4 regions of the Paenibacillus sp. J22P90 genome follow, and region 1 is predicted to be linked to each of the others. Evidence: a T-box and tRNA genes for the amino acid it is inferred to sense, from the RefSeq annotation. Region 1 holds a T-box; the other regions hold tRNA genes.
The links. The T-box of region 1 lies ahead of argS (arginine--tRNA ligase). A T-box ahead of a tRNA ligase gene usually reads a tRNA of that ligase, here a tRNA-Arg.
Positions count from the first base shown of each region.

Region 2: it has a tRNA-Arg gene. The T-box ahead of argS (arginine--tRNA ligase) is inferred to sense a tRNA for this amino acid. The anticodon was not compared.
Region 3: it has a tRNA-Arg gene. The T-box ahead of argS (arginine--tRNA ligase) is inferred to sense a tRNA for this amino acid. The anticodon was not compared.
Region 4: it has a tRNA-Arg gene. The T-box ahead of argS (arginine--tRNA ligase) is inferred to sense a tRNA for this amino acid. The anticodon was not compared.

Region 1 is NZ_JCAUAY010000004.1:309,117-314,293, reverse strand. It holds gene AC58UX_RS15670 (spore germination protein) at 1-773, opposite strand, end outside; gene AC58UX_RS15665 (NUDIX hydrolase) at 895-1,398, shown strand; partial or broken gene AC58UX_RS15660 (aminoglycoside phosphotransferase family protein) at 1,478-2,235, shown strand; T-box leader at 2,355-2,574, shown strand; gene argS (arginine--tRNA ligase) at 2,622-4,334, shown strand; gene AC58UX_RS15650 (CapA family protein) at 4,469-5,177, shown strand, end outside.
Region 2 is NZ_JCAUAY010000008.1:304,884-310,060, forward strand. It holds gene AC58UX_RS25170 (phosphoglycerate kinase) at 1-421, opposite strand, end outside; gene gap (type I glyceraldehyde-3-phosphate dehydrogenase) at 530-1,537, opposite strand; gene AC58UX_RS25180 (sugar-binding transcriptional regulator) at 1,626-2,648, opposite strand; tRNA gene AC58UX_RS25185 (tRNA-Arg) at 2,914-2,985, shown strand; gene clpP (ATP-dependent Clp endopeptidase proteolytic subunit ClpP) at 3,162-3,743, shown strand; gene AC58UX_RS25195 (stalk domain-containing protein) at 3,817-5,177, opposite strand, start outside.
Region 3 is NZ_JCAUAY010000011.1:166,282-171,458, forward strand. It holds gene AC58UX_RS28105 (PilZ domain-containing protein) at 1-240, opposite strand, end outside; cyclic di-GMP riboswitch class I at 366-452, opposite strand; gene tadA (tRNA adenosine(34) deaminase TadA) at 729-1,166, shown strand; gene AC58UX_RS28115 (DUF1648 domain-containing protein) at 1,196-1,678, opposite strand; tRNA gene AC58UX_RS28120 (tRNA-Arg) at 1,851-1,924, shown strand; gene AC58UX_RS28125 (hypothetical protein) at 2,468-2,788, shown strand; gene AC58UX_RS28130 (hypothetical protein) at 2,997-3,329, opposite strand; gene AC58UX_RS28135 (MFS transporter) at 3,495-4,700, shown strand; gene AC58UX_RS28140 (Sip1-related alpha-galactosidase) at 4,855-5,177, shown strand, end outside.
Region 4 is NZ_JCAUAY010000001.1:80,886-86,062, forward strand. It holds gene AC58UX_RS00360 (response regulator) at 90-1,814, shown strand; tRNA gene AC58UX_RS00365 (tRNA-Arg) at 2,094-2,167, opposite strand; gene AC58UX_RS00370 (hypothetical protein) at 2,330-3,241, shown strand; gene tig (trigger factor) at 3,352-4,653, shown strand; gene clpP (ATP-dependent Clp endopeptidase proteolytic subunit ClpP) at 4,850-5,177, shown strand, end outside.

The sequences.
Region 1 (5,177 bases):
TCCGACATAAATAAGTCGGGAAGATGCACGGGAATAACGATAGCTTCAGCATAGCCTTCAATGAGAAGCACGATTCTACCTTGCTTCATGAAGTAAACCGTTTCATGCGGCGATTCCGTTTTGATAAAAGAGGGGATCGGGCTCCAAATCGGTTTTTCACAAAGCCACTTCGTAATTTGTCTCAGAGAAGTAAATTCCTCATGGCTATGAGCACGAAGAGCTGATTCAGCTTTCAAGAAAGAAGCGGTATCTGCCGCCCCTTCTAGGGAAAGTACAATCATTCTTTTCTTGTGAATGGAACCCACGGTCACATGAGCCTGTTTCAGGAAAGAAGTTCGAAGTTCATTGCGAATTAATCCAAGATTAGTCATAAAATCTTCGATGAACCCTGTTTGAGAAGATCCAAGCAGATTCTGATTTTGAGGTGTCGTAACCGAGCGTGAGAGCTTCTGTGGCACAGATTGAATCCAAGCCGCTCCTGACCCATCTAGCATAATTAGAGTGCGTCCTTCTAAAATACCTTGGACCAAGTCCTCATGTAGGGGAGCATTCTCTGCACCAAGCTTCAACTGCAGCATTTCCCATGTACACGGGCCTTCTTGGTCAACTTGAATCAGACGCCGAAGAGTTCCTGCAACGTCAACCAAACTAGACAGAGCGAACAGCTCGAGCTGCAATCCGCCTAGGACAATATGCTGATGATGAAGGTCCTGACAGCCCCCCAACTTTTCCATGACTTGATTTCGTGGATTCAAATTCGCATTAACCAACATTAACCATCACCTACGCGGTAGTATGAGCAATTTGAGCTAGACCTATGCTCTAGGGGAGAAAGGATTTGGAATAAAAATGAAGAAATACAACACAAGATTCGATGTGAAAGGTGTGGGCTAGGTGGAAGGTAATGAGAAGTGGCATCGACATTTAGGCGTTTATGCAATTTGTGAGTTAGAAGGAAAACTTCTCGTGATTCATAAAAACGGAGGCCCCTACACAGGGCGGTTCGACCTGCCAGGAGGTACAATTGAGCCCGCTGAAACTGTACTTGAGGCATTAAGACGGGAGATCAAAGAGGAAGTTGGCTTAGAGCTGCTTGTTAAAAAGAATATTGGCATCGGCGACTATGTAGTTCCATATGTGCTCCCAAAAATGGGAACCACACATATTCATCATGTTGCGCTATTATTTTCTGTTGAATTTGTAGGTGGGCATATATCGACGAAACCGGAAGTATTTGAAGGACAAGATTCATTAGGGGCGTGTTGGGTAGCACTTAGTGATGTTACATTGGATAATGCATCACCACTCGTAATGCAAGCGGTGCAGTGGGTTAAGACGGGAGAGATGCCGGTTTCCGGGCAGCGGTTGGATGATTGGGTTGTGAATACTCATAGCTAGTTGATCAGCAGATCTAAGAATGGAGTGTTGTTTATTGGATTACACGAATTATTTTGAAATTGCTGATTTACAGGAGTACGTGACAAATATCTTTGGCTCTAGTTATTTGATTTCAAAGATCACTACCATGCAAGGTGGTGCGCAAAAAGTTGTCTTTAAGTTGGATTGTACGAATGGATTTTCATGCGTGATCTATGTTTGGGATCTTACTAATAATTTTTTTCGCGAAGAAATTGAAAAATCGGAAATTCATGAGCAATCCTATGGGGCGGATTTGTTCGAAATGAATAACAAGTTTTTAATCCAAAAAGGAATTCAAACTCCCAAAATATACATGCAAAACAAGGAAAGAAATCGCTATCCTTTTGACTTTGCTTTTGTGGAGTACGTAGACGGACAAAAAGCAGAAGTTTATTTTCATAGTCCCGATAAAATGGCTAGAGAAAAAGTGTTTCATCGAATAGGCGATATGATAAGTACAATGAATGGAAACGTGAGGGATATATATGGAAAAGTATATCAAATGGAGAGCTGGGGCCGGATCATGTAATAGTAAACGAGAGACTAGAGCCATACTTGATTGATATCGAAGGGGCTGAATTCTATGACATCGAGCATGAGCATAGTTTTTTAGAGTTTCGATTTGGAGATTATTATCGTTATTTTCCAAATGAAACTTTGGATCATAATCGCATGCACTTTTATCGATTTCATCATCATATTTCTTTGACTTGTGGTGGGCTGAAGCTGTTGCATCGCGGATTTCCTAATCAGCAATTAGCGAGGGACATTTTTGAGTATCATAGTCGTGCTGTGTTGCGGTTTGTTGAAACATAAATGAATGACGTGGCGATAGGTAGCTTTATAGAACGTCAATCACCTAAAGTGCTAGATTATGAGCAAATATCCCTTGACATTCCCTTCATTCCCCTGTAAAATATTCAAAAATTCATATCGAAATATTGATGAATGGGACAGTAATTCCTAACAGACAGTCACAGCGAGCCGGGTCAGTGTAAGCCGGTACGGATGTTATGAATGAAACGGACCCAGGAAATGGTTTGCTGAACTTTAGTAGGCGAATCCGGTCAGTCGACCGTTACGAAACAGAGGGGTTAAACCACAGGTTTAACACTTAGAGTGGTACCGCGGGAATTTTCAGCTCTCGTCTCTTTTTAGAGACGGGGGCTTTTTATATTTTCAGAAAAAGGGAGTGAATGGCCATGTTACATGTGAAAAATCATTTTGCCGAAAAAATCTCATCGTTGTTCAATGGCTTTGACGCACAGCAGATTGCTGCTTGGATGGAATATCCAACAAATCCGGATAAAGGAGACGTATCTTTACCTTGTTTTCGTCTGAGTAAAGCATTAAGTAATTCACCGCAAGCAATCGCGGAGGAGTTGAAAGCTTCGCTGCAAGACGAAGAAATCGACTACATGGAATCTGTTTCAGGCTACCTGAACATTTATCTTAAGAAAGCTAATTTCGCGGAATCTCTGATTAAGCATATTTTTCAAGCTGGCGTACACTATGGATCGCAAAATCTGGGCCAAGGTAAACCGGTGGTCATTGATTACTCGTCTCCGAACATTGCGAAGCCTTTTCATGTTGGCCATCTTAGATCCACGGTGATCGGAAATGCTTTGTATCAAATCCATTCTTTCTTAGGATACAACTGTGTGGGGATTAATCATTTAGGCGATTGGGGGACACAGTTCGGGAAACTGATTGTCGCCTATCAGCAATGGGGAAGTAAGGAAGCTGTAATGAGCGGTGCCATCGAGGAGCTTCTCCATCTTTACGTCAAGTTCCATGAGGAAGCAGAGAAGGATCCAACCTTAGAGGATCAAGCACGTGCTTGGTTTACAAAAATGGAGCATGGCGATACAGAAGCACTTGCTTTGTGGCAGTGGTTCGTAGACATTAGTCTCTCAGAATTTCAAAAGATTTATAAGCTGTTGGGCGTTCAATTCGATGCTTATCAAGGTGAAAGCTTCTACAACGACAAGATGCAGCCCGTCATTCAAAAGTTGAAAGAGAAGCAGCTGTTGGAGGAGGATGAAGGAGCCTGGCTAGTACGTTTAGATCAATACGACATGGCGCCGGCTTTAATGTTGAAAAAGGATGGCAGCTCGCTTTACCACACGCGTGATCTAACTGCAGCTATCTACAGAGCGGAAAAGTATGATTTCGCGAAGCTGATTTACGTGACGGATTATGCACAGAATTTGCATTTTCAACAATGCTTCAAGGTTGTGGAATTAATGGGCTATGCCTGGGCGTCCAAGCTTGAACATGTCGCATTTGGCCGTGTGAGTATTGAAGGGGGAACTTTGTCGACACGTAAAGGTAATGTGGTCAAGCTGGAAAGCTTACTGGAGCAATCCATTCAAAAGATTAAGGATGTCATCGAGGCTAGAAACCCAAGTCTGACGAATAAAGAACTAGTTGCCCAGCAAGTTGGGGTAGGGGCGGTCATTTTCAATGATTTGAGTGCCAATCGAATTAAAGATATTGATTTTAATTGGGAGGAAGCTCTTAACTTTGATGGGGAAACGGGACCTTACGTTCAGTACACGTACGCCAGAACTTGCAGTGTGCTGCGCAAAGCTCATAAGGCAGAAGGGTATGACGCCCAACAATCAGTATTAGACGGTACTTTGCTCGAAAATAAAGAAGCTACCACAGTAATCAAAATGCTCTATCTCTTCACAGAAAGAGTCGAACAGGCAATGGTGAAGCTGGAGCCTTCAATTATTTCGCGTTATCTTATCGATCTCGCGCAATCGTTCAACCGCTTTTATCATGCATGTCACATCCTTGTGGAGGACACACATTTGCGCGAAGCGCGACTTGCTCTGGTGACATGTGTTCAAATTACATTGCGCAACGGACTAAAGCTGATTGGATTACAAGCTCCGGAAGAAATTTAACGACATTAAATATTGCGGCGGTGTAATTACGAATTTGCGGTGAACTGGTAATAATGCTCATTCATGAGAGATTTTCTTAGCGGGAATACTACTGGACAACACTAGGATTGACGCATAAGGAGCTGGTTTTCGTGATGAAGCGAACTGCTGCGATTGTTTCTACTTTGTTATTGGCGAGCGGATGTTTAGGCACTTCTGTGACGCCCAAAAAAGAGTATCAAGTCGAAACGAAACAAATTTTACCCATTGTCGAGTTACCCACAACGCCAGTTACGCCAGCTCCGCAAATTCATGCTAATACAACGAAACCAACAGAACCGCGAGTCTCCAAGGTGACACTTGGCGCAATCGGAGATGTTCTCATTCATGATAAAGTTTACCTAGACGCAAAGCAGAAGGATGGCACCTATAACTTTAAGCCCATATTTCAAGGGGTGAAGAGCTATTTAGAAGCACCTGACATACTTGTTGCCAATCAAGAAACGATGATCGGCGGGAAGGAACTGAGACTATCCAGTTACCCCTCGTTTAACAGCCCTCACGAAATCGGCGATGCGCTTAAATTTGCAGGGGTAGACATTGTTACGATAGCCAACAACCATACGTTGGACAGAGGAGAAAAAGTAATTCAAAGTGCGCTTACCTACTGGGATACCCTCGGAATACCATACACAGGGGCATTTAAGTCGCAGCAAGACCGCGACAACATTAGGACAATCACAAAGAATGAGATTACATTTGCCTTCTTGAGTTACACGTACGGGACGAATGGGATTTTAACGCCGAAAGGAAAACCGTTTCTGATCAACAGGATCGATGATGAGCAAATTCGACGGGATGTGG
Region 2 (5,177 bases), on a different contig from region 1:
ACAGATCAGCTAGATCCGCGAAAGCTTTGGACAACTCAGGATCATTTTTCTCTTCACCTTCGTTGAAACGAACGTTTTCAAGTAAAAGAACGTCGCCATTTTCAAGCGCATCCACTTGTGCTTTCACGATTTCACCAACGGATTGATCCGCTTTGATTACGTTTTGACCAAGAAGCTCAGCCAATTTCGCAGCAACTGGTGTTAGACGAAGCTCTTCCACCACTTGTCCGTTTGGACGACCAAAATGCGCTGCAAGAATAACTTTAGCGCCTTGCTCTACTAAGAATTTAATCGTAGGAAGTGTTTCTCTGATCCGTGTATCGTCGGTGATTTGACCGTTTTCTACAGGCACGTTGAAATCAACGCGAACAAATACTCTTTTACCAGCTACTTCAACATCGCGAACACTTTTCTTATTCATCGTAAAAGCCTCCTAAAAGTCGGTTCTAGCATTTTCTATGTGTAAATCGCACATAAAGAGGAGAATCGCTTCTCCCCTTCATGTGGTTTTTATGTGTTAATTATGAAATTACAGACCTTTTTTCGCGATGAAAGCTACCAAGTCAACAACGCGGTTGGAGTAGCCCCACTCGTTATCGTACCAGGAAACAACTTTCAACATGTTGTCGCCAACTACCATTGTGGACAAAGCGTCGATTGTGGAGGAAGCTGGGTCGCCATTGAAGTCGCTGGATACAAGTGCATCTTCTGTGTAGTTCAGAATGCCTTTCATAGGGCCTTCGGAAGCTGCTTTCAAAGCTGCGTTTACTTCGTCAACAGTTACGTTAACTTTAAGCTCAACAACCAAATCAGTTACGGATACGTTAGGTGTAGGAACACGCATAGCCATACCGTTCAATTTGCCTTTAAGCTCAGGAAGAACTAGACCGATTGCTTTTGCTGCACCAGTGCTAGAAGGAATGATGTTCTCAGCAGCTGCACGAGCGCGACGAAGGTCTTTATGAGGAACGTCAAGAACGGATTGGTCATTCGTGTAAGAGTGAACAGTTGTCATCATACCTTTAACGATTCCGAATTGATCGTTGATCACTTTTGCGAAAGGAGCTAGACAGTTAGTAGTACAAGAAGCGTTGGAAATGATTGTGTGTGCAGCTGGATCGTATTTGTCTTCGTTAACACCAAGTACGATTGTGATATCTTCGTCAGTAGCTGGAGCGGAAATGATAACTTTCTTAGCTCCGCCATTCAAGTGAAGAGCTGCTTTTTCTTTTGCTGTGAAAATACCAGTGGATTCGATTACGATTTCAGCGCCTACAGAGCCCCATGGCAGATCCCCAGGGTTACGCTCAGCAAAAACCTTGATGGAACGACCGTTAACGATCAATTCGCCTTCACCAGCTTCAACTGTAGCGTCTAGTTTACCGTGAGTAGTGTCATATTTAAGCAAGTGAGCCAAAGTTTTAACATCTGTCAAATCGTTTACTGCCACGATTTGTACATCTGGGTTGTTCAATGCTGCGCGGAATACGTTACGACCAATACGACCAAAACCGTTAATACCTACTTTTGTTGTCATAGTCAGTTCCTCCTAAGATTACTTGCATATTTTTTATATTTCAAAACGCAGCCGATAAGGGCAAACGTTATGATGTCTAACTTCTTCGTTATACATGCTTCATAATTTCCAAAGCGGCTGCTTCATCCGTTACAAGCACATCTTCCTGCCCATGTCTGAGCACAGAAGCAATAGCTTCACCTTTGCTCTTCCCGCCAGCGACACCAATGACCACTTCAACCCGGTGCAAATCTTCCAGCCGTAATCCAACGGTCGGCATCTTATGAACCACATTTCCTTGGCGGTCAAAATAATAACCAAGCGCCTCAGCAAGCGCCCCATCGGCTTTCAGACTGCTCGTAGTCTCGCTATCTACTTTACGTCTGCGTGCCATGACCATAGCATCTCCGATACCATGGACAACAATGCGACAGCTGCGCACTGCGTTCACAACTTCCTGAATCTGCGGATCTTGGATCAGCGATTGATACGCTTCTTCGCCAAGATGATCTGGCACATGCAGCAATCGGTATTTCCCGCCCGTCTTCTTGGCCATAATGGAAGCAATCGTGTTCGCTTGCATATCCACACTTTCCCCAAGTCCACCGCGTGCAGGGACGAACCAGCTGCCTTTCATGGAAGAAGATATCGCCAGGTTATTAGCAATTTGCGCCATGGTTGAACCACCCGTTACCGCGATGATATCATCCTTGGCTACATATTTACGTAAGGCGGCCGCACCAGCGCGTCCAAGCTCCTTCTTCGTAAATACCGAGGTGTCGGAATCTCCTGGGACAATAATCACATTCGTAAGGCGAAAAGCCTTCGCAATGCTGTCTTCCAAGTCTGTCAGACCAAACGCCATCTTAATAATGGGCTGCATATCCTCCAGCAGCTGACGACCAGACTCGCTGATCTTCATACCGCTTGCGTCAAATTCCAGAAGCCCAAGCTCCTTCAGGAAATCGACTTCACCACGGAGTACGCGCTCTGTCATGTCGAGTGAGGACGCGAGCGTCCTTCGTCCGACAACACCGGATACTAAGATGTGCTGCAGAATCGAGTAGCGCTTCTTCATGATGTCCATAAGATCAGGCATGAGCTGTTTCTGAATGTCTAGAATCTCTCTCATTGGACGACTTCTACCGCTCCTGATCCATTGTAGGACGTTTTATGTCCCGGGTATACATTTTGCGTCCCACCCGGGTGAAAAAAAAGTTCCTTACACAAGTCATAATTTTGTTCTCGCACTTACAGTTCTTATTATAACCAATTCCTTCGCAACATTCAACGTTTGTTCAAACATTTTTCTCCAATTGGGTCTGTAAGGGCTTACCATCTTGCTTTTTCTGGATAGCTGTCTTATAATAACCCTTGCTTCACTTTTTCTATACTATGCGCCCGTGGTCCAATGGATATGACGTAGGCCTCCGAAGCCTGAGATAAAGGTTCGATTCCTTTCGGGCGCGTCCAGAACAACAAGTTCATAGAGCAGTAACCCCAAGTCAGCTCCGAAGCTGATTTTTTTTGCGTTTAGTTTGACCTTTCTTGACCTTCGGAGGTTTTTTCGTTATCATACTTGTAGATACTGTAAATAGTATGTAACTTAGGTAGTAGGTAACCCAACCCCAAGGAGGTCATTCTCATGAGTTTTATTCCTATGGTCGTCGAACAGGACGCGCGCGGTGAAAGAGGGTATGACATCTACTCTCGCTTGCTGAAGGACCGCATTATATTCTTAGGCACGGGTGTCAACGATGTTGTGGCGAATTCCATCATTGCTCAGTTGCTCTTCTTAGCCGCTCAAGATCCTGATAAAGATATCTCGCTTTACATTAACAGCCCAGGCGGCTCCATTACAGCCGGTATGGCGATCTACGACACGATGCAGTTCATCAAACCAGACGTATCCACGATCTGTGTTGGTATGGCAGCATCCATGGGTGCTTTCTTGCTCACAGCTGGTGCTAAAGGCAAGCGTTACGCGCTTCCGAACAGCGAAGTCATGATTCACCAACCGCTTGGCGGCGCAGAGGGTCAAGCCTCCGACATCGAAATTCGCGCGAAGCGCATTTTGAAAATGAGGGACAACCTGAACACCATCCTTGCAGAGCGCACTGGACAATCGTTCGAGCGCATTGAGAAGGATACAGACCGTGATAACTTCATGAGTGCTAAAGAAGCAGCCGAATACGGACTCATCGATAAAGTCATCGAGCGCGTCTAATTTTATACAATGAAAAAACCAGCCCAATCCTCTTGCTCACTCGAGCTTGAAGATCGGCTGGTTTTTTTGTTGCCTATTTCAAATCTTCCAACGGATAGAAAATTAAATCAATCGGGAACGCTGAGCCTGCTGGAGGCGTGAACTCGATATCCAACGCATCTTCGGTCCCTGTCGTGCGTGCTAGCACTTGATAACCATCAAATGCTGTAATTACACCGGAATACGGTACAGGCATGATTTCACCATTGATTTTAAACGGCCCCTTGAACACGCCGCCTCTAGCCATGATCATCACAGCCATTTTACGCGGCTTATCTGCATGAATTTTATAAACCACACCATAGTTCCCGCCATTCACAACATCCAACTTACGCATCACGTCGTAGCCTTTGACGAATGGATCTGTCTTATTATCACCAATCGTTAAAACAGATGCTTTCGTGAAGCTCGTTGCATCAATTTTCCACTGAATCTCAGAGACAGGGAATGAGCCGCGGACATGTCCGTTAAAGGAGAGTAAAGGCAATTCCTTTACCGTTGTTGGCGTTAGCATTTTATCTGTAGCAATAAAGGACATTTGAAGCTCGCCATCCGTTTCAACATCATAGAACAAATTGACACCTTGACCTGGGTAGAAATCAGGCAGCTTCGCATACACGTAGCTCGCCCCTGGCAGAACCGTCATCTCATCTGTGTACACATTGTTAAGCAAGAAATCAACCGACGCTTCACTGCCGATCAAATTCGCATAAACAGAAGGATAGACCTCGCCTTTATTCGTTGTTTTGATCGTGATCGGTTTATTCGTATTATTCGTTGCGAAAATCGCCATCGTCATCTTCTTTTGCGTGCCATTGATATGGTCCGCGTACAAACGTGCTTTACCGTTAATATTGTCTTGATATAGAATCCCGCTTGATGTGAATTCTTCCGGGCTGTCACTCACAAGCAGCTTGCGCCCTTCCACTTCTTTAACTTCTTTCGGAAGCATCGGCAATTCGTTAAAATGTGACCAAATGATCGACCAATTTGTTTTAATAAATCCGCCAACTAGCTTCATATAAATCGGGTACTCGACCTCAGATAAATACGGTTCATTGACGACATTCACAAAGCTTTTGAACAATTTACTCACATGGCCGTGACGATCCTTAACAGTTAACGTAACCGGATAAGAACCTGCCTTGAAGAATGCTTCTTGCTTCCCTACCCAATCGTAAGAGGCAATGCCTTCCGCATCTGGATCATAGCTCAAATCCAAATATTTCACAGGCTCACCAAGCCTGTAGGTAGGCTTCGCTGTTGCAAACTTAGCAACTGGACGAGAATTGCTGTCTTGATCGATGTAGATGCCTTCAGGCGCTTTAAAATGCACGATCTCTACACGTCTCAATTCACTGTTGTATGTATACTTTGCCCCCATGTAATCCGCTA
Region 3 (5,177 bases), on a different contig from region 1:
AGTTGTTTGAAAAACAAACAGACCCGATTTCGTATATAACGTCATTTTCGCTTTATCCCCAAGCTGAAACACATCATATTCCGGCATTTCAATCTCGATGATGTCCCCTTGCGCATAGGTAAGAATACCTGTCGACACGAAATCGTCCTTAGCCAGAACAGCTTTGGAATCGATCAATACTTCTGCATCATATCCTTCTTTACTCCCATACCGTTTCAACGCATCCTGTTTCATCGCCATGTGCACCAACACCTCTCCTTCTACAAATGGATTTTATACAACTTCTCCGCACAAAATAGACAAAGAGAGACTGCTCCATAATAAAGAAGCAGTCCCTCACCTTAATCAATTATTATGCATCGATTTTCGGTAACCAGGCTGCCATAGTTCAATAGAACCGTAGACCCTCAGCTTTGCGTCCTTGCTTTTCAACAAGTTTGCTATTGTCGAACCCTGCTATGTCATCGTATGTAAGATCGTCATTATGGTCTAAAAGACCCACTGTTATCACCATTATACGTAGCCCCTATATTTCTTTCAACTAAAATCCTTGCATGGGCGATGTTTTTATTGTATGAATGTGTAGTGGATGAAATATCCACAGGTTTATAAGTTATACACAATGTTATCCACAGCTTGTTAACAACGAATATTTGTTCTGTTTTTTATTCACATGTGGATAAAATATTATTGCGAGGTGTCCCCCTGTGGATGAACATATTCCCTGGATGCGAGAAGCGATTGGCGAGGCGCTAAAAGCTGAAGCTATCCGCGAAGTCCCGATTGGCGCAATCGTCGTCCATCAAGGTCAAATCATTGGCCGCGGCTACAATTTGCGTGAAACAACCCTAGATCCTCTTGCCCATGCCGAGATGATTGCCATTAAACAAGCGAGCGAGCATTTGCAGGCTTGGCGTCTGTTGGACTGCCAGCTCTATGTGACGCTGGAGCCTTGCCCGATGTGTGCAGGTGCGATTGTACAAGCGCGTGTTCCGCAGGTTATTTACGGTACAGTCGATCCGAAGGCTGGCTGTGCGGGGACGTTGATGAACTTGCTGCAGGAGGACCGGTTCAATCACCGTGTCGATGTGGTCAGTGGCGTTTTGCAAGAGGAGTGTTCGACGATGCTGACGCAATTTTTCCGGAAATTACGGGGAAAAGCTTAGGGGTTATGAGGGGCTTAAGGCCCCTCATTTTACTTTAATTGTATCGAACGAACGATGAAAAAGATGATCGTGCCAAACAGCATCAACAGGATGAAGCCCAACACCCACCAATTCAGATCGGCGTTGCCCTCCTTGGCGCTTTGGACAATAGACCATTCAATGAAGCCGAACAGAATCACAATCACCGCTTTTAAACTGTTCATAAATAAGCGAGCATTCTGGTATTGTTCACGGGCATTCTGAGGCGTAATCGACGTCGGATAATTGTACACGTGCGGGACATTGCTTAGGAGCGTCAAGCCAGCATAAACAATGATGCCTATGAGTGGCAAGGCAATTAGGCTCATTTTGTTCCCCCAACCATCGATCTCCCCTTTACCGTTAAAATGCGTCGGAATCCGCTCAGGCAGGTCCTGCCACACGTAGGCGACATAAGCGATTATACTTACGATGACTACAAGTGAGATGACATCAAGGATGGTTTCTGCTTTGGACTTGGGAAATTGAACCACGGGGCGATGCTCCATATGGCACCTTCTCTCTATGGGTTTAGTCATCGATTATGATGATTGCTTAACCTATTCTTTATTCACTGTATACTTTCCTTGCGAGATACCTTCACTTTGTCCTTGGGCTAAAATGGTTGCACCCCCAAAACATCTCATGTTAGAATGACGATACTATGCGCCCGTAGCTCAGCAGGATAGAGCAACAGTTTCCTAAACTGTAGGTCGTACGTTCGAATCGTATCGGGCGCGTATAGATGATCTTAAACCTTGATAATTCAAGGTTTTTTTGTTTTTTTCAGAAACGTATGGTAGCAATATGAACAACAGTCTGTGTCAAAATATATGTAGACTGTTGCCTAAACCTTATGAGACTGTTGGTATGCCTAGCTAATAGAATTATGTGTAACCTTCTTCTGGTCGATCTCAGGAGGATAAACTAATGTCTATTGGTATTAAATCGGATATCTTCATATTCATTAATTTCAACTGCTAATCTAAATCCTGTCTTCTTATAAGATGTTTCAATGCATGCTTGATAGGTTAGTTTCCACCGATTTTGATAATCTATAAACAGCCTACCTTCGTTGGGGTCATTCAATTGAAGGAGATGATGATATAAGAAAACCGTTTTCGAGTGCATCTCCGCTCGAAGTTTAGTTCGTATGAATAACGAGTATAGCTTTTAAAGAATCAGAACATGTTATTATTAGCCAGGGTTTGGTCAGAGGAATGTTGAGTCAATTGTAAACATCATACTATTTATATTGTTCAAAGGAGTGCGAGCGAAACTTTATGAATATCGAGGAAGAAAAAATTATACAATTGCACGATTGGTGCAAAAAGTTGCAATTTGACCATAGTATTAACACAAAAATGGGCACTCTGGCTTTTAATCCAGTACCAGGTCATTTTCACGTAAAAATATACACAGGTAAACCATATGGTGATGTTAAAACTATTAAGATTACGTATGGTGAAAAAATCAACAAATACTTGGTGCATGTCATTGATACTAACAACGGTATTAATTCTGATGATTATGTTGTAGTATCAAATACATTTGATGAAGTAACGAATGAGGTGTTAAGGCTCCTAAATACAAGACCTCTCTAAAACTCTTGGGATGCTACATAAGAACTTATACTGCCCATTGCATCTATTCAACATCATTCCGTAGCTCAGCAGGATAGAGCAATAGTTTCCTAAACTGTAGGTCGTACGTTCGAATCGTATCGGGCGCGTATTCGAATAACATTCACGTAAAAAAAGACGATAGCTAGTCGGATAATACCCGACTGCGATCGTCTTTTGTTTTAATCTACTAATACCAAGGATAGTATGGATAATAAGGGCGGTAGTATGGGAAAGGTCTGAAGAACGGAAAACCAAAAAGAAAAAACGGAAAATGCTGACGACGAAATCTGCGATATCTATAACCAAATGGTTGTCTACTAGGATCCATTTCCCTTTCCTCGCCACTAACCTCTTCTGGAACTAACATGGTGATGCCTTCCTCGTCCATACCATCGATGATTCCTTCCATTAGTGACCCGTCTCTCATTTGTGCGATAACATGGTAATTTAAATATTTTTTACAATGTGCTTTTACGTCGCCGCCTACAGGATTAGCTTGAATAGGATTTATTGCTGACACGCCTATCCCTCCTTTAACTATCATCAGGATATTCGCCTACTGTGAAAACTGTTACAGCTCTTAAACAACCACGAAGCATCGCCTTTTTGCATAATCTTTTTGACGTTGAGTTAGCAAAAGAAGGATAATAGAGGTATCACTGAATCGAAAGGAGTCTTCACTCCGATGACAACTCGCTCTATTTCTTCTTACCGCATCCCGCTCTTTTGTATAGTCACACTGCTCTTCTGGATGTCCATGTACACCAGCGTTCCGATTATGGCGCCTTATGTAGAGTTTCTCGGGGGAAGCCATCAGCTCGCTGGCTGGATTGTCGGCATGTATGGTATCTCGCAAATGCTGCTCCGTATTCCTGTCGGCATTATGTCGGATCGTTTTCATAAAAGGAGACTGTTCATCACCTTCGGTCTTCTCTTCACCGCCATTACAGGGCTTGGACTGTGGTTCACGCACGATTTTACTTGGATCTTAATTCTCCGAGCACTTGCAGGCGCAGCTGCAGCGACTTGGGTTGATTTTACGGTGTTATTCACCAGCTACTACAAGCATGAAGAGTCTACCAAGGCGATTGGGACTATATCTTTTTTTAACTCACTAGGTCAAGTGTTCGGTATTCTCAGTGCAGGCTGGGCAGCAGATCAATTCGGATGGGAATCCGTCTTTATTTTAGGCGCTGTACTTGGGGTATTGGGGATGATCGGATCTTTCTTTCTCATTGAAAAAGTAGAAAAAGACGCGCCCAAGATCACCTTGCGCGGAATCGGAAACGTGGCGACGGATCGCACGCTCTTATTCGTCTCGCTACTCGCCATTTTATCGCAAGTGCTGATCTTTGCTACGGTGTTCGGCTTCACGCCGGTTTATGCCACACAGCTCGGGGCTGACAAATTCTCGCTCTCCTTGCTCTCCTTGTTCGCCAACGTTCCTGTTGCGCTAGCCTCCCTATTCGGAGGGCGACGATGGGCAGCCAAGTATGGTGAGAAACGCATGGTGGTTACGGGCTTCCTACTCATGGGGATGTTCACCTTTACGATACCCTTCACGCATCATCTCTGGCTGCTCATGATTACTCAGGCGTTAGCCGGCTTTGGTCGTGGACTTTCATTTACCTTGCTCATGGGGATGAGCATTAAACATATGCCAGCGGAAAAGCGGGCAACCGCTATGGGCTTTTTCCAAGCGATATATGGGCTCGGGATGTTCGTAGGCCCTGTTCTTATGGGCATCATCGGCGATTATTTCTCGCTGAATGAAGGCTTTATTGTACTCGGCGTGCTGGGTGCCGGCAGTGCCCTGCTCTCCTATCTGTTCGTTCAAAGCTCAGCTAAGAAACAGCCTTTGGCACCTAACAAGTCTACGATTGCGCAATGATTTTAAACTACAAAAATAAACGGTTTCCTTCAGATTTTCACCTTGGTAGTATGCCTGCTGTCTTGTATGATCAGTGCAAGGTATCGTCACTCCGTAGTTCTGTCCAACTATCGAGTGAGGCAACTAACAAGGTGCGGCACAAGGAGGCAGACCCATGTTTCGCTACAATAAAGAATCCTCTTCCATTCGTTATGACGGCACACCAGCCATCGAACTGGCAGACATTGCTGTTAAAGCGCATATCGCCGGAGAAGGGGAAATCCTGCTCGCTTTGACATCGGCGAAAGATTCGCTGCAAGAAGAGGCAAACGGCTTACGGCTCGATACTCGGCTGGTGTACGAGGACGAAAAAGGCACAATTCAAGCGGAGCTGGTGCTTTCGAGTAACGGACGTTACCAGACCGCATGGGTAAGCGCTGAAATCCGTAACCAATCAGCCTATCATGCCCAGCGACTATTCGCCGCTGAAGGCAGCAT
Region 4 (5,177 bases), on a different contig from region 1:
TCATGGACGATCACAAACATCAGGAAGAATGCAAATGACTCAAGTGATAGGCAATCACGTTAAGCTTGAGGAAAAAGGTGGAATCAGGCTTGGAAGAGTTGATGATGGATGACTATAGTCGTGCCAATATAAGTTTGGAATTTGAATCCAGAAAGCAGTATCTGGACGAATTGCGGATGCAATTAGACGCGTTAAATCTAAATTTACATGATGTGAAACCCGATGATCAGCTAGATCAAGCTAGAGAATGGTATCGGGTTAGTCATACGATGAAAGGCACAGCTCCTATTCTCGGAATGGTACGCCTTGGGGGGCTTGCTGCTCAGGTTGCCGACTGCTGGGAATGGAGCTATGAAGTAAGTGTTTTAGATAAAGGCAACATTCAAAATAGGTTTCAAGATTGTGTATTGGCCACGCGACCTCTGATGAATGAGCTTGAGATGGAGTATGAAATTAACTGCCAAGAGTTACGAATGGAACAAACACAAGATCAGTTTAGGGAAGCCCTTCCCGTGCATCTTCGCGGCAGCAGGCTGCTGATTGTGGAGGATGATGGCGTTTTAAGGGCTTATTTGTCTCGTAAACTCAGGTTGGAAGGCTATCTAGTCGACGAAGCATCGGATGTGGATTCAGCGATTAAGCTGCTTAGAGGAAATGATTATCAATTAATTACGATTGATCTGATGATGTACCCTTACAGCGGTTATGAGATTTTTGAGGTTTTAAAAGAAGATCCCATGATCAAATGGCTTCCCATGCTGGTGCTGTCAGGGCGCAACGAAATGAAAGATGTGACCCAATGCTTTCGACTAGGGGCAGATGATTATGTCACCAAACCTTTTCGCTATGAAGAATTAAGCGCACGTATTCAGCGGCTAATTCTACGGCATAAAGAGTTTGCACTCATGGCGTTTAGCGATCCGTTGACAGGCATTCATAATCGGCGGTATTTTGACCTGCAGCTCCAAGTCGAAGTGAATCGTGCACAGAAATATGGTGAACCTTTAACCATGGTTATGCTCGATATCGATTTCTTCAAAAAAGTTAACGATAATTATGGCCACCCAGTTGGTGACCTTGTTCTTCAGAGCTTTGGCTGCTTGCTGCAGAATAGCTTGCGTGCTACGGATATTCTTGCGCGTATGGGCGGCGAAGAGTTTGGTGTCATCATGCCGAGAACTACGGATATGGAAGCGGAAAAAGTAATTAAAAGCATCCTCGAGCGGGTCCGAAACGAACCAGTTGCCAACAGTGAAAATGCGGAATACTTCATCACCTTTTCTGCCGGCATTGCGCCTTGGATGGCCAGCAAGTCGATTCAGCAGTGGCATCAAATCGTAGATTATGCCTTGTATAAAGCCAAGCGAACAGGAAGGAACCGCATAGCCGTGACATCCTTCGGAGCAGCAGAAAAGCAGCAAATCGTGACTGACGAGCCTGTCCAGCAGTCGAAGACGATATTGGTTGTTGACGATGATCGGACGATTCGTACGATGATCGCAGATCGGTTTAGAAAAGAGCCGTACAGGCTTATTGAAGCTGCAGATGGGGAGTCGGCGTATCAGATCTTGATTGAACAGCAGCCAGATATGTGCATCTTGGACTGCATTATGCCGGGAATGAGCGGCTTCGACGTTCTTGAACGTATGCAGCATGAAGGGACACGTCCAGCCAAAACCAAGATCATGCTGCTTTCTGGCAGACAGAAAGATGAAGATGTAAAGAAAGGATTTCAGCTTGGGGCAAACGCCTATATGTTTAAACCGTTCTCAATTATCGATGTGGAAATGAAGGTTAGTGAGTTGCTATTTTAGTGTTGGGTTTCTGTTGCCGGAGATACGGAACGAGGTTCCGCTATTTAGGCAGATAAGGGTGATTTCAAGAAGTTACGGAACGTGAGGCCGCTATTTCGGGCAAAAAGGCTTATCTGGCCTCGATGACGACCGAATAGAGGAACTGTGTTCCGTAACTTTTTAATTTGTGTAGTTTTGAGGGAAATAGGGGAACCACGTTCCGGATGGTCGCGCCGCGAGCAAGGTTTTCTAAACAACAAAAAAGACCGCGATTTCTCGCGGTCTTTCCTTTACAACCAACGTCCCAGGAGGGATTCGAACCCCCGACCGCACGCTTAGAAGGCGTGTGCTCTATCCAGCTGAGCTACTGAGACATACCTCACTTCTTACCGCCTGGACGTGATCCGTTTGGCGAAGCAAGAGTTAATATATCACAACGTATAATGCGAGTCAACCATCATTTAATAAATATTTTTGCAATCATTGGAGTGATAGAGTAAACTGGCACAAGCGAGACCACGAACAGAGGTGATTCGATGTCAGACCCTACGCCAAACAATGTCATTCTTTTTCCTAAAACCGTACAGTTCTATGAAGACGAGTTAACGAAGCTGCTGCGCTCCGAGCAGTACAGAGAAGCCCTCGAGATTCTCACTTACCTACTTCAGTTTCCGAGTGTTGATATGAATAAAACCGATCAATGGGAAGCATTGCGCCACTGGCTGCTCACCATGTTTCCGGAAACGATGTTCCCATCCTCCGAGACTGAGGAAGAGGATTCTGCGGAAGAATCCGCTTTATTGAGGCAGTACATACATGAGAAGGCAGCTTCAGATGATGGCGCTTTTGTGAAGAAGCTCCAAACGATGCTCCAAGAAGGATCACTGGAGGGGCAAGTTAGTGCCCTAGAACAGCTTGCTTATATCGAGCAGCCTGAGGTCATTCAATTCGTGAGGAATTGGCTTTGCGAGAGGCCAAGACATCCGCATCTGCAATTTAAAGCGCTTCAGACGCTTAAACAAATGGGTGAGCACGGTTACATTGAGTTCCCTAAGAATGGTAAAACCGTTCTCGTCGAAATCGAGGAGACGCCGCTTACGGCGGAGGATTTTCCATTGCGGATTCGTGATATGATTCGCAGAGTCGGGGACATTAGTGAAATAAGCCAGCCTGACTTTGTCTACTTTGCGACTCAGACTTGGCAGGAGTTTCTGGCCTACGCGTATGGCACATCCATTTACACAGAGCTGTTAAGAACAGAAGAAAGTGCGGTAGACGTGTGGGCTTCCGCGCTGCATGCGATTTTGCAAGACAAGCTTTTCGGCACGGTTGATCGAGATGAGTTGCTAGAAACCTATGGCATTGTGGATGAGATGACGCTGCAATGGAAGCGGGCGCACAACGTGCTCAGCGCATTTGTGAAGCAATTTAGCCCTGATCCGAGCTAAGAACAAAGCTGGGTTGAAATGAAAAAGTTATATGGTATAATAGAATGGTTATAATGAGCATAACGTGAAAAATATATGTCATGGTACATTTTTGGAGGGGAAGGCATAAAATGAAAGCAAGTTGGGAAAAAATAGAGAAGAACGTAGGCGTTCTTGAAGTTGAAGTTGGGGCAGAGCGCGTAGCAGATGCTTTGGATAAAGCATTCAAAAAGGTATCCGCGAAAGTGAATGTTCCAGGATTCCGTAAAGGGAAAGTGCCACGTTCTATCTTTGAAGCTAAATTCGGTGTTGAAAGCTTGTATCAAGATGCACTAGATATCATTCTGCCAGTAGTTTACGTAGAAGCGATTGAAGAGGTTAAAATTGAGCCTGTTGATCGTCCTGAAGTAGATGTTGAGCAATTTGGTAAAGGTCAAGTCTTGAAGTTCAAAGCGAAAGTAACAGTTAAGCCTGAAGTAACGCTTGGCGATTACAAAGGTATCGAAGTAGAAGCGGTTAACGCTACTGTTTCTGAGCAAGAATTGAATGAAGAGCTTACACGTTTGCAACAACGTCATGCTGAGTTGGTTGTTCTTGAAGAAGGACAAGCTGCTAGCGGCGATGTAGTTATCATCGATTTCGAAGGATTCGTTGATGAAGTAGCATTCGAAGGCGGTAAAGCAGAGAAGTATTCTCTTGAGCTTGGATCCAACTCCTTCATCCCAGGTTTTGAAGATCAACTAGTAGGTCTTGGTAAAGGCGAAGAGAAAGAAGTTAACGTTAGCTTCCCTGAAAACTACCACTCCGAAGATCTTAAAGGTAAAGCAGCTGTGTTTAAAGTGAAACTTCACGATATCAAACGCAAAAACTTGCCTGAGCTTGACGATGAGTTCGCAAAAGACGTAAGTGAGTTCGATACGCTTGCTGAGTACAAAGAAGAGCTTCAAAAACGTATGCAAGAACGCAAACAAAAAGATTCCGAAGCTGCTCTTGAAACAGCAGTTGTTGAGAAAGCTGCTGCTAACGCAGAAGTTGAAATTCCAGGCGCGATGGTTGAAGCTGAGCTGGATATCATGGTAAAAGAATTCGAAAGACGTCTTCGCTCCCAAGGCATGACGCTTGAAATCTACTACCAATTCTCAGGTCAAGACGAGAGCGCATTGAAAGAACAAATGAAAGAAGATGCTGAGAAGCGTGTTCGTAACAACCTTGTTCTTGAAGCGATCGCAGCTGCAGAAAAATTCACAGTTTCCGACGAAGAAGTTGACGCGGAACTTGAGAAGTATGCACCATCTTACCAAAAAACAACAGCTGAGCTTCGTACGCTGTTTGCTTCCAACGGATCTCTTGAAGGTCTTAGCAACGATCTAGTTATCAGAAAAACGGTTGATTTCTTGCTTGAAAATAGCAAGCATGTTTCCGCAGCCGTGTAAATAAGGTAAGTAAAGGCACGTACGCAAGCAACGTGCCTTTCTTTTACCCTAATTTACGTCCCAACTCCTTAGTACATACGTATTACCGCTTACATAGCTGATTTTCAGAAAAATGACATTGTTGCCCAATCGTGTTAAACTGTAATTGAATCTCAAGTGAGAGAACATGGCGCTTGCCGCAAAAGGAGTTGGTACAATGAGTCTTATTCCTATGGTTGTAGAACAAGAGGCTCGTGGGGAACGTTCCTACGATATCTACTCGCGTTTACTTAAGGACCGCATAATCTTCATCGGGACCGCTATTGATGACGATGTGGCTAATTTGGTCATTGCCCAGCTGCTCTTTTTATCCGCCCAGGACCCTGAAAAAGATATTCACTTATATATCAACTCACCTGGTGGGTCTGTTACGGCTGGAATGGGTATCTTCGATACCATGCAGTTTATTAAACCGGATGTATCTACGATTTGTGTAGGTATGGCCGCAAGTATGGGTTCTTTGCTTTTGACAGCAGGAGCCAAAG